3 regions of the Bacillus altaicus genome follow, and region 1 is predicted to be linked to each of the others. Evidence: a T-box and tRNA genes for the amino acid it is inferred to sense, from the RefSeq annotation. Region 1 holds a T-box; the other regions hold tRNA genes.
What was found. A T-box is a leader RNA that pairs with one kind of tRNA and senses whether it is charged. The one in region 1 lies ahead of ileS2 (isoleucine--tRNA ligase), so its partner is inferred to be a tRNA-Ile.

Region 1 (3,244 bases):
CACCTGAAAATGTTGATATCGTTGGTGCGATTTCAGAGTTATTCGGTGAAGAAGAAGAGACAAATATAAAGAGGTGGTAATACGCCATGACAACAGTTTTAACAGTGTTACTTACTGCTATCGAGATTTACTCGTGGGCACTAATTATTTACATTCTCCTATCATGGTTTCCTGGCGCAAAGGAATCAGCTTTTGGAGATATTCTTGCGCGTATTTGTGAACCGTATTTAGAGCCGTTTAGGAGGTTTATTCCACCATTTGGTATGATTGATATTTCTCCACTTGTTGCTATTATTGCCTTGAAACTTGCTAGAGGTGGTTTAGTGAGTTTATTCAACTATTTTTTATAGTGTGAGGTTAAATACATGAGCATCTACGAGCATTTTAGACCTGATGAACAGGTCTTTGTGGATAAAGTATTAGAGTGGAAACAGGCTGCTGAGTACCATCAAGTCAAGTTAACAGATTTTCTTGATCCAAGACAGCAACAAATTGTTTCTATGGTAATAGGGCAAGGAGATGTAGCTGTACGGTTTGATGGTGCGATGCCTGAAGCCGAACGGAAAAGAGCACTAATTTATCCAGATTATCTAGAATTAAATGAAGAGGAATTTCAAGTAGAAGTATTAGAAATTGACTATCCTTCCAAGTTTTTCACGCTAGAACATAGGCAAATATTAGGTGCATTCATGTCACTTGGTTTAACAAGGGAAAAATGTGGTGATATTTTGCTTCAAGAAGATCGTGCCCAAATTGCAGTTGCGAAAGAAGTTGTATCCTATATTGAAATGAACTTACAATCAATAGGTAAAATGAAAGTCACACTCTCTCCTATACAAGTAGAGAAAGTTTTGCGTGTAGGTGAAAAGTGGGGAGAAAAATCTGGAACAGTTTCGTCACTTCGTCTAGATGTTTTATTAGCTGAAATGCTGCATATATCTAGGCAGAAAGTACAGCCTCTTATAAAAGGTGGCCTAGTAAAAGTCAATTGGAAAACAGTAGAGCAAACTTCGTATGAATGTTTTCCGGGTGATGTTTTCTCGGTTAGAGGGTATGGACGAAGTAAATTATTTTCTGTAGAAGGTAAAACGAAGCGCGACAAATGGAGAGTTTTGTATGGTATACTAAAATGATTGGTTTTTTAGAAGGAAATTCTCTTATTTTGTCGAAGAAAAGATATAATTGAAAGAGGAAATTTAGATAACTACTTGGAGGTGGCGTTGTGCCGTTAACACCATTAGATATTCATAACAAAGAATTTGGTCGCGGATTTCGTGGCTACGATGAAGATCAAGTAAATGAGTTTCTTGATCAGATCATCAAAGATTATGAATTAGTCATTCGTGAGAAAAAAGCTTTAGAAGAAAAGGTTGCACAATTAGAAGGAAAGTTAGATCATTTTTCTAATATTGAAGATACGCTGAACAAATCTATCATTGTCGCACAAGAAGCTGCTGAAGAAGTGAAGCGTAATGCACAAAAAGAAGCGAAATTAATTGTACGTGAAGCAGAAAAAAATGCAGATCGTATCATTAATGAAGCGTTAGTGAAATCAAGAAAAGTTGCATTTGATATTGAAGAGTTAAAGAAACAAGCGAAAGTATTCCGCACTCGTTTCCGTATGTTGTTAGAAACACAGCTTGAAATGTTAAGCAACGATGATTGGGACAAATTAATTGAGTTAGAAGACGAAGTGGACGAACTGTTGAAAAAAGAAGAAACAGTGTAAGCTTGACGTTTTTCTCATTATTACATATAATTTTAAACAGCATATTTATTAAGAAAAACGAAGATAGGGATAAGTACCTTTTTCATACCTTATATAGCGAACTGAGGATAGTGTAAGCTCAGGATAAGGAGATAATGGGAATATCACCCTGGAGTTCCGCGCTGAACAAATTTAGTAAGCGTAGGCGTATATTCGCGTTAAGAATATAAAGAGGACCTTATGCATTTGTATATGGTCTACTAGGGTGGTACCGCGGGAGACTTTCTCGTCCCTTTTTGGGGATGAGAGGTCTCTTTTTTATTCCCTTTTTTAAGGTCTGTCGTTTATATATTTAAGGAGGAATTGAGCATGGAGTACAAAAATACATTACTAATGCCAAAAACAGAATTCCCGATGCGTGGGAATTTACCGAAACGTGAGCCTGCAATGCAAGAAAAATGGGCTGAAGTGAATATTTATGAAAAGGTACAAGAACATACGAAAGGTCGTCCTTTATTTGTACTACATGATGGACCTCCATATGCAAATGGTGACATCCATATGGGACACGCACTAAATAAAGTGTTAAAAGACTTTATTGTTCGTTTTAAATCAATGACAGGATACTGTGCACCATATGTGCCAGGTTGGGATACGCACGGTTTACCAATTGAACAAGCTTTAACGAATAAAGGTGTAAAGCGTAAAGAAATGACAGTTGCTGAGTTCCGTAAATTATGCGCAGAGTATGCATATGAGCAAGTAGAACGTCAACGTGAACAATTTAAGCGTTTAGGTGTACGTGCAGATTGGGATAATCCATATATTACTTTAGAGCCAGCTTATGAAGCACAACAAATTAAAGTGTTTGGTGACATGGCGAAAAAAGGTTATATCTATAAAGGACAGAAACCAGTTTACTGGTCTCCAACGAGTGAATCAGCTTTAGCAGAAGCTGAAATTGAATATCAAGATAAAAAATCAGCATCTATTTACGTAGCATTCCCTGTAAAAGACGGAAAGAACGTATTAGAAGGTGATGAGAAGTTCATTATTTGGACAACAACACCTTGGACGTTACCTGCTAACCTAGGTATTTCGGTTCATCCAGAACTTGAATATGCTATTGTGAAAGTAAATGATGAGAAATATATTATTGCTTCTGAACTATTTGAGACAGTTGCAAAAACGTTAGAATGGGAAAATACTGAAGTTGTGAAAACAGTAAAAGGTAGCGAACTTGAGTATACAGTTGCAAAACACCCATTCTACGATCGGGATTCTTTAGTTATGCTAGGTGACCACGTTACAACAGATGCTGGTACAGGTTGTGTTCATACAGCACCAGGGCACGGGGAAGATGATTTCCTTGTTGGTAAGAAATATGGTTTAGAAGTTCTTTGTCCAGTTGATGACAAAGGTGTGTTAACAAATGAAGCACCTGGATTTGAAGGCTTATTCTACGATAAAGCTAATAAACCAATTACGGAAAAATTAGAAGAAGTAGGTGCGTTACTAAAATTAACATTTATTACG
Region 2 (3,244 bases), 2.2 Mb from region 1:
TTCCAATACTTCTTTATGAGATAATAGATGTTTGCAATCTGTTATACATTTCTCATTAAATTTAACTCGATCCCAAATTTCTACATCCTCATCTGTTAATTCACCAATACGATATTTAATAATTAAATAGTTTAAAGCAACTGCTTTCGTCAAAAGATCCCATGTTTCATACTCCAATGAAGTTTGGACAAATTCAGCTAGCCCTTGGGTTATCATAAAAGCATTCGCCTCTTCATACCAACCAATCTCTTGACATAAACGAAGAATACGTACTAGAGTTGGAATTTCATCTTTATGAAACTGCGGTAAATTTTTTACTTTATTCATGCCATATACGATACACGCAGCTAAATTTTCTTCTTTATAAAATTCTTTTTCTTTCCATACTAATATAGTTCGCTCTTTCCCTTCACCTTTTGGATGACAAGGTACAAGCAAAGAAAATAACTCAGCGAAATTATTTGGTTCTATATATGTATCTGTAACCAAATTCCAATTTGGATCGCCCTGTACAGCCCTCATATAATTCCCCTTCCCTTTGTATCTATGTAGGAAATATTAATTCATTATTACATCATTAACAATAAATATTGTTATATTCAAAATCTCTCATAATACTTATATCTCTCAGTATATCATTTTTTCTCTTATTAAAAATTAGGAATGACAAATTTAAAAAAACTGTCAAAAATATTGACTCTATACTTATTATATAATGTCTCAGATACATCACGCTAACATATTAGTTTAATCCATATATGCTAGAATAATGTATCTGATCTTTATACATAATTTATTCCGTATGCACCGAGATTTCACTTAAAGCAAACCCTGCTTGATCATCTGCTGATTTTCTTATAGCTAAATCACCTAGTGCTAGCATCCCAACAAATTGACCGCTCTCAACTACTGGTAACCGTCTAATTTGATATTGTGCCATTAATTCTGTAGCTTTTTCAATAGGATCATCTGGAGAAACTGAAACAATGTTTGTTGTCATTACATTTGTAATTTGATTAGATCCAGGATGTTTTTCAGCAATCCCACGAACAACTAAGTCTCGATCAGTAACAAGCCCAACTACTTGTTGATTTTCAATAACAGGAATCAATCCAACCGATTCTTCCTTCATTTTTACAGCCGCCTCATATACATTGTCTAATGGGGTACAATGTACGATATGAGTACTCATAAGTTCTCTAACTTGTGTCATTTTTCCTCTCCTCCTTTTAATACATACCATAGCTTTTCCTAAATCCCTTTATTTATTTGAGGAAAATAAGGTAATAAAAAGAGGCTTATACATAATAAAAAAGAGTCAGCAATATGCTGACTCTTTTTTTATGACCCGTACGGGATTCGAACCCGTGTTACCGCCGTGAAAGGGCGGTGTCTTAACCACTTGACCAACGGGCCATGGCTCCGCAGGTAGGACTCGAACCTACGACCGATCGGTTAACAGCCGATAGCTCTACCACTGAGCTACTGCGGAATATATGGTGGGCCTAAATGGACTCGAACCATCGACCTCACGCTTATCAGGCGTGCGCTCTAACCAGCTGAGCTATAGGCCCATATAATTTACAGGGGCAGTAGGAATTGAACCCACACTGGAGGTTTTGGAGACCTCAGTTCTACCTTTAAACTATGCCCCTAAATGGTGCCGGCTAGAGGACTTGAACCCCCAACCTACTGATTACAAGTCAGTTGCTCTACCAATTGAGCTAAGCCGGCATAAATAAAAAAAAATAAAAAAAATGGTGGCTCGGGACGGAATCGAACCGCCGACACGAGGATTTTCAGTCCTCTGCTCTACCGACTGAGCTACCGAGCCAACATAAAATGGCGGTCCCGACCGGGGTCGAACCGGCGATCTCCTGCGTGACAGGCAGGCATGTTAACCACTACACCACGGGACCATTGGTTGCGGGGACAGGATTTGAACCTGCGACCTTCGGGTTATGAGCCCGACGAGCTACCGTACTGCTCCACCCCGCGACGATATTATGTTTTAAAAATAAATGGAGGAGGTAGAGGGATTCGAACCCCCGCGCGACTCTCGCCGCCTGTCGGTTTTCAAGACCGATCCCTTCAGCCGAACTTGGGTATACCTCCATGAAGGAAAAAATTAATATCTTATTCATTTTTATATGTAACTAAACCACTTTTTAAAAAAATGGAGGAGGTAGAGGGATTCGAACCCCCGCGCGACTCTCGCCGCCTGTCGGTTTTCAAGACCGATCCCTTCAGCCGAACTTGGGTATACCTCCGACATATAAAAAATAAAGTGGAGCCTAGCGGGATCGAACCGCTGACCTCCTGCGTGCAAGGCAGGCGCTCTCCCAGCTGAGCTAAGGCCCCATGTTTTTGGGAAAATCGGGAAGACAGGATTTGAACCTGCGACCCCCTGGTCCCAAACCAGGTGCTCTACCAAGCTGAGCCACTTCCCGTTAATAAAAGCGCGCCCGAGAGGAGTCGAACCCCTAACCTCTTGATCCGTAGTCAAACGCTCTATCCAATTGAGCTACGGGCGCATATGGTGCCGAGGGCGGGGGTCGAACCCGCACGGTGGTCACCCACCGCAGGATTTTAAGTCCTGTGCGTCTGCCTGTTCCGCCACCCCGGCATGTCATATTGAAAATTGGAGCGGAAGACGGGATTCGAACCCGCGACCCCAACCTTGGCAAGGTTGTATTCTACCACTGAACTACTTCCGCAAGACATGTATGAGATATTTTATTAAAAGTGCGGGTGAAGGGAGTCGAACCCCCACGCCAAAGGCGCCAGATCCTAAGTCTGGTGCGTCTGCCAATTCCGCCACACCCGCATATTTTTTTAAGAAAATGGTGAGCCATGAAGGATTCGAACCTTCGACCCTCTGATTAAAAGTCAGATGCTCTACCAACTGAGCTAATGGCTCTTAATGGCTGGGCTAGCTGGATTCGAACCAGCGCATGACGGAGTCAAAGTCCGTTGCCTTACCGCTTGGCTATAGCCCAATAATTAAGAAATGGTGGAGGGGGGCAGATTCGAACTGCCGAACCCAAAGGAGCGGATTTACAGTCCGCCGCGTTTAGCCACTTCGCTACCCCTCCGACATATATGGTGGAGGATGACGGGATCGAACCGCCGACCCCCTGCTTGTAAGGCAGGTGCTCTCCCAGCTGAGCTAATCCTCCATTTTGCCTGGCAACGTCCTACTCTCACAGGGACAAGGTCCCAACTACCATCGGCGCTAGAGAGC
Region 3 (3,244 bases), 920 kb from region 1:
AACAGCTGGAACACCTACGTAAGCATCTTTCTCACCATATTGACCTTCAAGGTATGCAGATACAGTTAATACGCTGTTCTCGTTGCTTAAGATCGCTTTAGTTACACGAAGTAGTGACATACCGATTCCGTAGTAAGTTGCGCCTTTACGCTCGATAATATGGTAAGCTGCATCACGTACATTTTCAAAGATTTTATCTAAATCTTCTTGGTTATACTGTTCGTTGTTCGCTAAGATTGTTTCTAGTTTTTGTACACCTACAGTAGCGTGGCTCCATACTGGAAGTTCAGTATCACCGTGCTCACCAACGATGTAAGCATGAACGTTACGTGGATCTACATCTAAGTAGTCACCTAACATGTAACGGAAACGAGCAGAGTCTAAAGTTGTACCAGAACCAATTACGCGCTCTTTTGGCAAGCCAGATTCTTTCCAAGTTACGTAAGTTAAAATATCAACTGGGTTTGTTGCGATTAAGAAGATTCCATCGAATCCGCTATCCATAATACCGCGAACGATTTGTTTAAAGATCTTTGTATTTTTCTCAACTAAGTCTAAACGAGTTTCGCCTGGCTTTTGTGGTAATCCAGCAGTGATAACAACTAGATCTGCATCTTTACAATCTGCATAGCTACCGCTCCAAACTTTTGTTGGTGCTGGAGAGAATGGTACCGCATGGCTTAAGTCCATTGCTTCCCCTTCTGCTTTTGCTTCATTAACATCTACAAGTACGAATTCTTCAGCTACACCTTGGTTGATCATTGAGTAAGCGTAACTACAGCCTACAGCTCCTGTTCCTACTAATACTACGCGATTGATACCTTTTTTCATGTTAATTTCCCCTTTCAATTGTTTACATCTATTTTTTATTATTGTTTAAGTAAGTAATTAAAATACTAATTTAATGTTGTTTAACTTCTTTACATACATATTGTAGCATGGATTATTGTGAATTACTTCACAAATTATGACCTAATTGTGAACTTTTTCACATAGAGTGTAAACTTATCAGGTTAGGTGTGGAATCCATACCAATTTAGGGATTTTGATTAGATTGTGAACGAGTTTTTCTTACACATACCCCGGTAAGTGAAATTATATCGACGATTATTTAAATATATCAACGATTTTTGGGATATATCTATCGTAACTCAAAATATATCAACGATTCGACAAGGTATATCGACTTACCGACAAAACCCGACAACATTAGCCCCATAAAAAAACTGCCTCCAATAGATCACCTATTTAGAGACAGCTTCTTCTATTTATACTATTTGTTTTCCGCAGTAGCTCCTAATATAGCCGCTTTTACGTAATTTTGACCGTTTAATTTTTGTAAATCCGCAGCCGTTCCTGTTACGACTACTCCAATGACTTTTACATCTTGCTCACTTGGTTTTGTTTTCTTTCCTTTTAGGTAGTCATATATACGCTTATATTCCTCATAATACTTTCCCTTTTGATCTAAACCATTTTGAATTGCTAAAAGGAAATCTTTTTCTGTTCCATTTCCAAATCTTTCTATTAGTTAGACGATTCAAATAGAAAAAAGTATACAAAAATCCATAAAAAAATAGACTATCCAAAGTCCACTTTTATACAACAAAAAAGAGATAGCAGATTATGCTATCTCTTTTAGTATGACCCGTACGGGATTCGAACCCGTGTTACCGCCGTGAAAGGGCGGTGTCTTAACCACTTGACCAACGGGCCAAAATATGGCAGAGAAGAAGGGATTCGAACCCTCGCACCGCGTTTGCGATCTACTCCCTTAGCAGGGGAGCCCCTTGAGCCACTTGGGTACTTCTCTATAGTATGGCTCCGCAGGTAGGACTCGAACCTACGACCGATCGGTTAACAGCCGATAGCTCTACCACTGAGCTACTGCGGAATAATTATGGTGGGCCTAAATGGACTCGAACCATCGACCTCACGCTTATCAGGCGTGCGCTCTAACCAGCTGAGCTATAGGCCCATAAAAAGCGGGTGAAGAGAATCGAACTCTCGACCAGAGCTTGGAAGGCTCTTGTTTTACCACTAAACTACACCCGCATTAAATTAAAAATGGTGAGCCATGAAGGATTCGAACCTTCGACCCTCTGATTAAAAGTCAGATGCTCTACCAACTGAGCTAATGGCTCATTTTGAAAGTGGTGCCGGCTAGAGGACTTGAACCCCCAACCTACTGATTACAAGTCAGTTGCTCTACCAATTGAGCTAAGCCGGCTTGCGATTTCAAAATGGTGGCTCGGGACGGAATCGAACCGCCGACACGAGGATTTTCAGTCCTCTGCTCTACCGACTGAGCTACCGAGCCTTTATGTAAAAAAATGGCGGTCCCGACCGGGGTCGAACCGGCGATCTCCTGCGTGACAGGCAGGCATGTTAACCACTACACCACGGGACCATTTGGTTGCGGGGACAGGATTTGAACCTGCGACCTTCGGGTTATGAGCCCGACGAGCTACCGTACTGCTCCACCCCGCGATGATATAATATTTAATTTAGAAAAAATGGAGGAGGTAGAGGGATTCGAACCCCCGCGCGACTCTCGCCGCCTGTCGGTTTTCAAGACCGATCCCTTCAGCCGAACTTGGGTATACCTCCAAGATATGAACTTTGAGTGGTGGACCTTGTAGGACTCGAACCTACGACCGGACGGTTATGAGCCGTCTGCTCTAACCAGCTGAGCTAAAGGTCCTTATGGTAGCGGCGGAGGGGATCGAACCCCCGACCTCACGGGTATGAACCGTACGCTCTAGCCAGCTGAGCTACACCGCCATAAGTGATATTCAAATAAGTGGAGCCTAGCGGGATCGAACCGCTGACCTCCTGCGTGCAAGGCAGGCGCTCTCCCAGCTGAGCTAAGGCCCCATATTTTGAAAAAATCGGGAAGACAGGATTTGAACCTGCGACCCCCTGGTCCCAAACCAGGTGCTCTACCAAGCTGAGCCACTTCCCGTTAATAAAAACGCGCCCGAGAGGAGTCGAACCCCTAACCTCTTGATCCGTAGTCAAACGCTCTATCCAATTGAGCTACGGGCGCATATGGTGCCGAGGGCGGGGGTCGAACCCGCACGGTGGTCACCCACCGCAGGATTTTAAGTCCTGTGCGTCTGCCTGTTCCGCCACCCCGGCATGTCATATTGAAAATTGGAGCGGAAGACGGGATTCGAACCCGCGACCCCAACCTTGGCAAGGTTGTATTCTACCACTGAACTACTTCCGCAAGACATGTATG

Region 2: it has a tRNA-Ile gene. The T-box ahead of ileS2 (isoleucine--tRNA ligase) is inferred to sense a tRNA for this amino acid. The anticodon was not compared.
Region 3: it has a tRNA-Ile gene. The T-box ahead of ileS2 (isoleucine--tRNA ligase) is inferred to sense a tRNA for this amino acid. The anticodon was not compared.

The regions. Positions count from the first base shown of each region.
Region 1 is NZ_CM143394.1:1,781,765-1,785,008, forward strand. Features, by position in the region: gene ACE38F_RS09480 (cell division protein SepF) at 1-80, shown strand, start outside; gene ACE38F_RS09485 (YggT family protein) at 87-350, shown strand; gene ACE38F_RS09490 (YlmH family RNA-binding protein) at 366-1,133, shown strand; gene divIVA (septum site-determining protein DivIVA) at 1,223-1,729, shown strand; T-box leader at 1,781-2,005, shown strand; gene ileS2 (isoleucine--tRNA ligase) at 2,078-3,244, shown strand, end outside.
Region 2 is NZ_CM143394.1:4,665,723-4,668,966, forward strand. Features, by position in the region: gene ACE38F_RS24150 (DUF3965 domain-containing protein) at 1-522, opposite strand, end outside; gene ACE38F_RS24155 (CBS domain-containing protein) at 794-1,213, opposite strand; tRNA gene ACE38F_RS24160 (tRNA-Glu) at 1,345-1,416, opposite strand; tRNA gene ACE38F_RS24165 (tRNA-Asn) at 1,418-1,492, opposite strand; tRNA gene ACE38F_RS24170 (tRNA-Ile) at 1,498-1,574, opposite strand; tRNA gene ACE38F_RS24175 (tRNA-Trp) at 1,585-1,655, opposite strand; tRNA gene ACE38F_RS24180 (tRNA-Thr) at 1,659-1,734, opposite strand; tRNA gene ACE38F_RS24185 (tRNA-Phe) at 1,759-1,834, opposite strand; tRNA gene ACE38F_RS24190 (tRNA-Asp) at 1,844-1,919, opposite strand; tRNA gene ACE38F_RS24195 (tRNA-Met) at 1,922-1,998, opposite strand; tRNA gene ACE38F_RS24200 (tRNA-Ser) at 2,023-2,115, opposite strand; tRNA gene ACE38F_RS24205 (tRNA-Ser) at 2,178-2,270, opposite strand; tRNA gene ACE38F_RS24210 (tRNA-Ala) at 2,289-2,361, opposite strand; tRNA gene ACE38F_RS24215 (tRNA-Pro) at 2,377-2,450, opposite strand; tRNA gene ACE38F_RS24220 (tRNA-Arg) at 2,461-2,534, opposite strand; tRNA gene ACE38F_RS24225 (tRNA-Leu) at 2,538-2,626, opposite strand; tRNA gene ACE38F_RS24230 (tRNA-Gly) at 2,643-2,717, opposite strand; tRNA gene ACE38F_RS24235 (tRNA-Leu) at 2,747-2,827, opposite strand; tRNA gene ACE38F_RS24240 (tRNA-Lys) at 2,845-2,920, opposite strand; tRNA gene ACE38F_RS24245 (tRNA-Gln) at 2,925-2,999, opposite strand; tRNA gene ACE38F_RS24250 (tRNA-Tyr) at 3,012-3,095, opposite strand; tRNA gene ACE38F_RS24255 (tRNA-Val) at 3,104-3,179, opposite strand; rRNA gene rrf (5S ribosomal RNA) at 3,185-3,244, opposite strand, start outside.
Region 3 is NZ_CM143394.1:864,510-867,753, reverse strand. Features, by position in the region: gene ACE38F_RS04540 (L-lactate dehydrogenase) at 1-831, opposite strand, end outside; partial or broken gene ACE38F_RS04535 (anti sigma factor C-terminal domain-containing protein) at 1,274-1,519, opposite strand; tRNA gene ACE38F_RS04530 (tRNA-Glu) at 1,645-1,716, opposite strand; tRNA gene ACE38F_RS04525 (tRNA-Ser) at 1,723-1,813, opposite strand; tRNA gene ACE38F_RS04520 (tRNA-Asn) at 1,820-1,894, opposite strand; tRNA gene ACE38F_RS04515 (tRNA-Ile) at 1,902-1,978, opposite strand; tRNA gene ACE38F_RS04510 (tRNA-Gly) at 1,985-2,055, opposite strand; tRNA gene ACE38F_RS04505 (tRNA-Lys) at 2,069-2,144, opposite strand; tRNA gene ACE38F_RS04500 (tRNA-Thr) at 2,155-2,230, opposite strand; tRNA gene ACE38F_RS04495 (tRNA-Phe) at 2,245-2,320, opposite strand; tRNA gene ACE38F_RS04490 (tRNA-Asp) at 2,335-2,410, opposite strand; tRNA gene ACE38F_RS04485 (tRNA-Met) at 2,414-2,490, opposite strand; tRNA gene ACE38F_RS04480 (tRNA-Ser) at 2,518-2,610, opposite strand; tRNA gene ACE38F_RS04475 (tRNA-Ile) at 2,628-2,704, opposite strand; tRNA gene ACE38F_RS04470 (tRNA-Met) at 2,708-2,784, opposite strand; tRNA gene ACE38F_RS04465 (tRNA-Ala) at 2,805-2,877, opposite strand; tRNA gene ACE38F_RS04460 (tRNA-Pro) at 2,892-2,965, opposite strand; tRNA gene ACE38F_RS04455 (tRNA-Arg) at 2,976-3,049, opposite strand; tRNA gene ACE38F_RS04450 (tRNA-Leu) at 3,053-3,141, opposite strand; tRNA gene ACE38F_RS04445 (tRNA-Gly) at 3,158-3,232, opposite strand.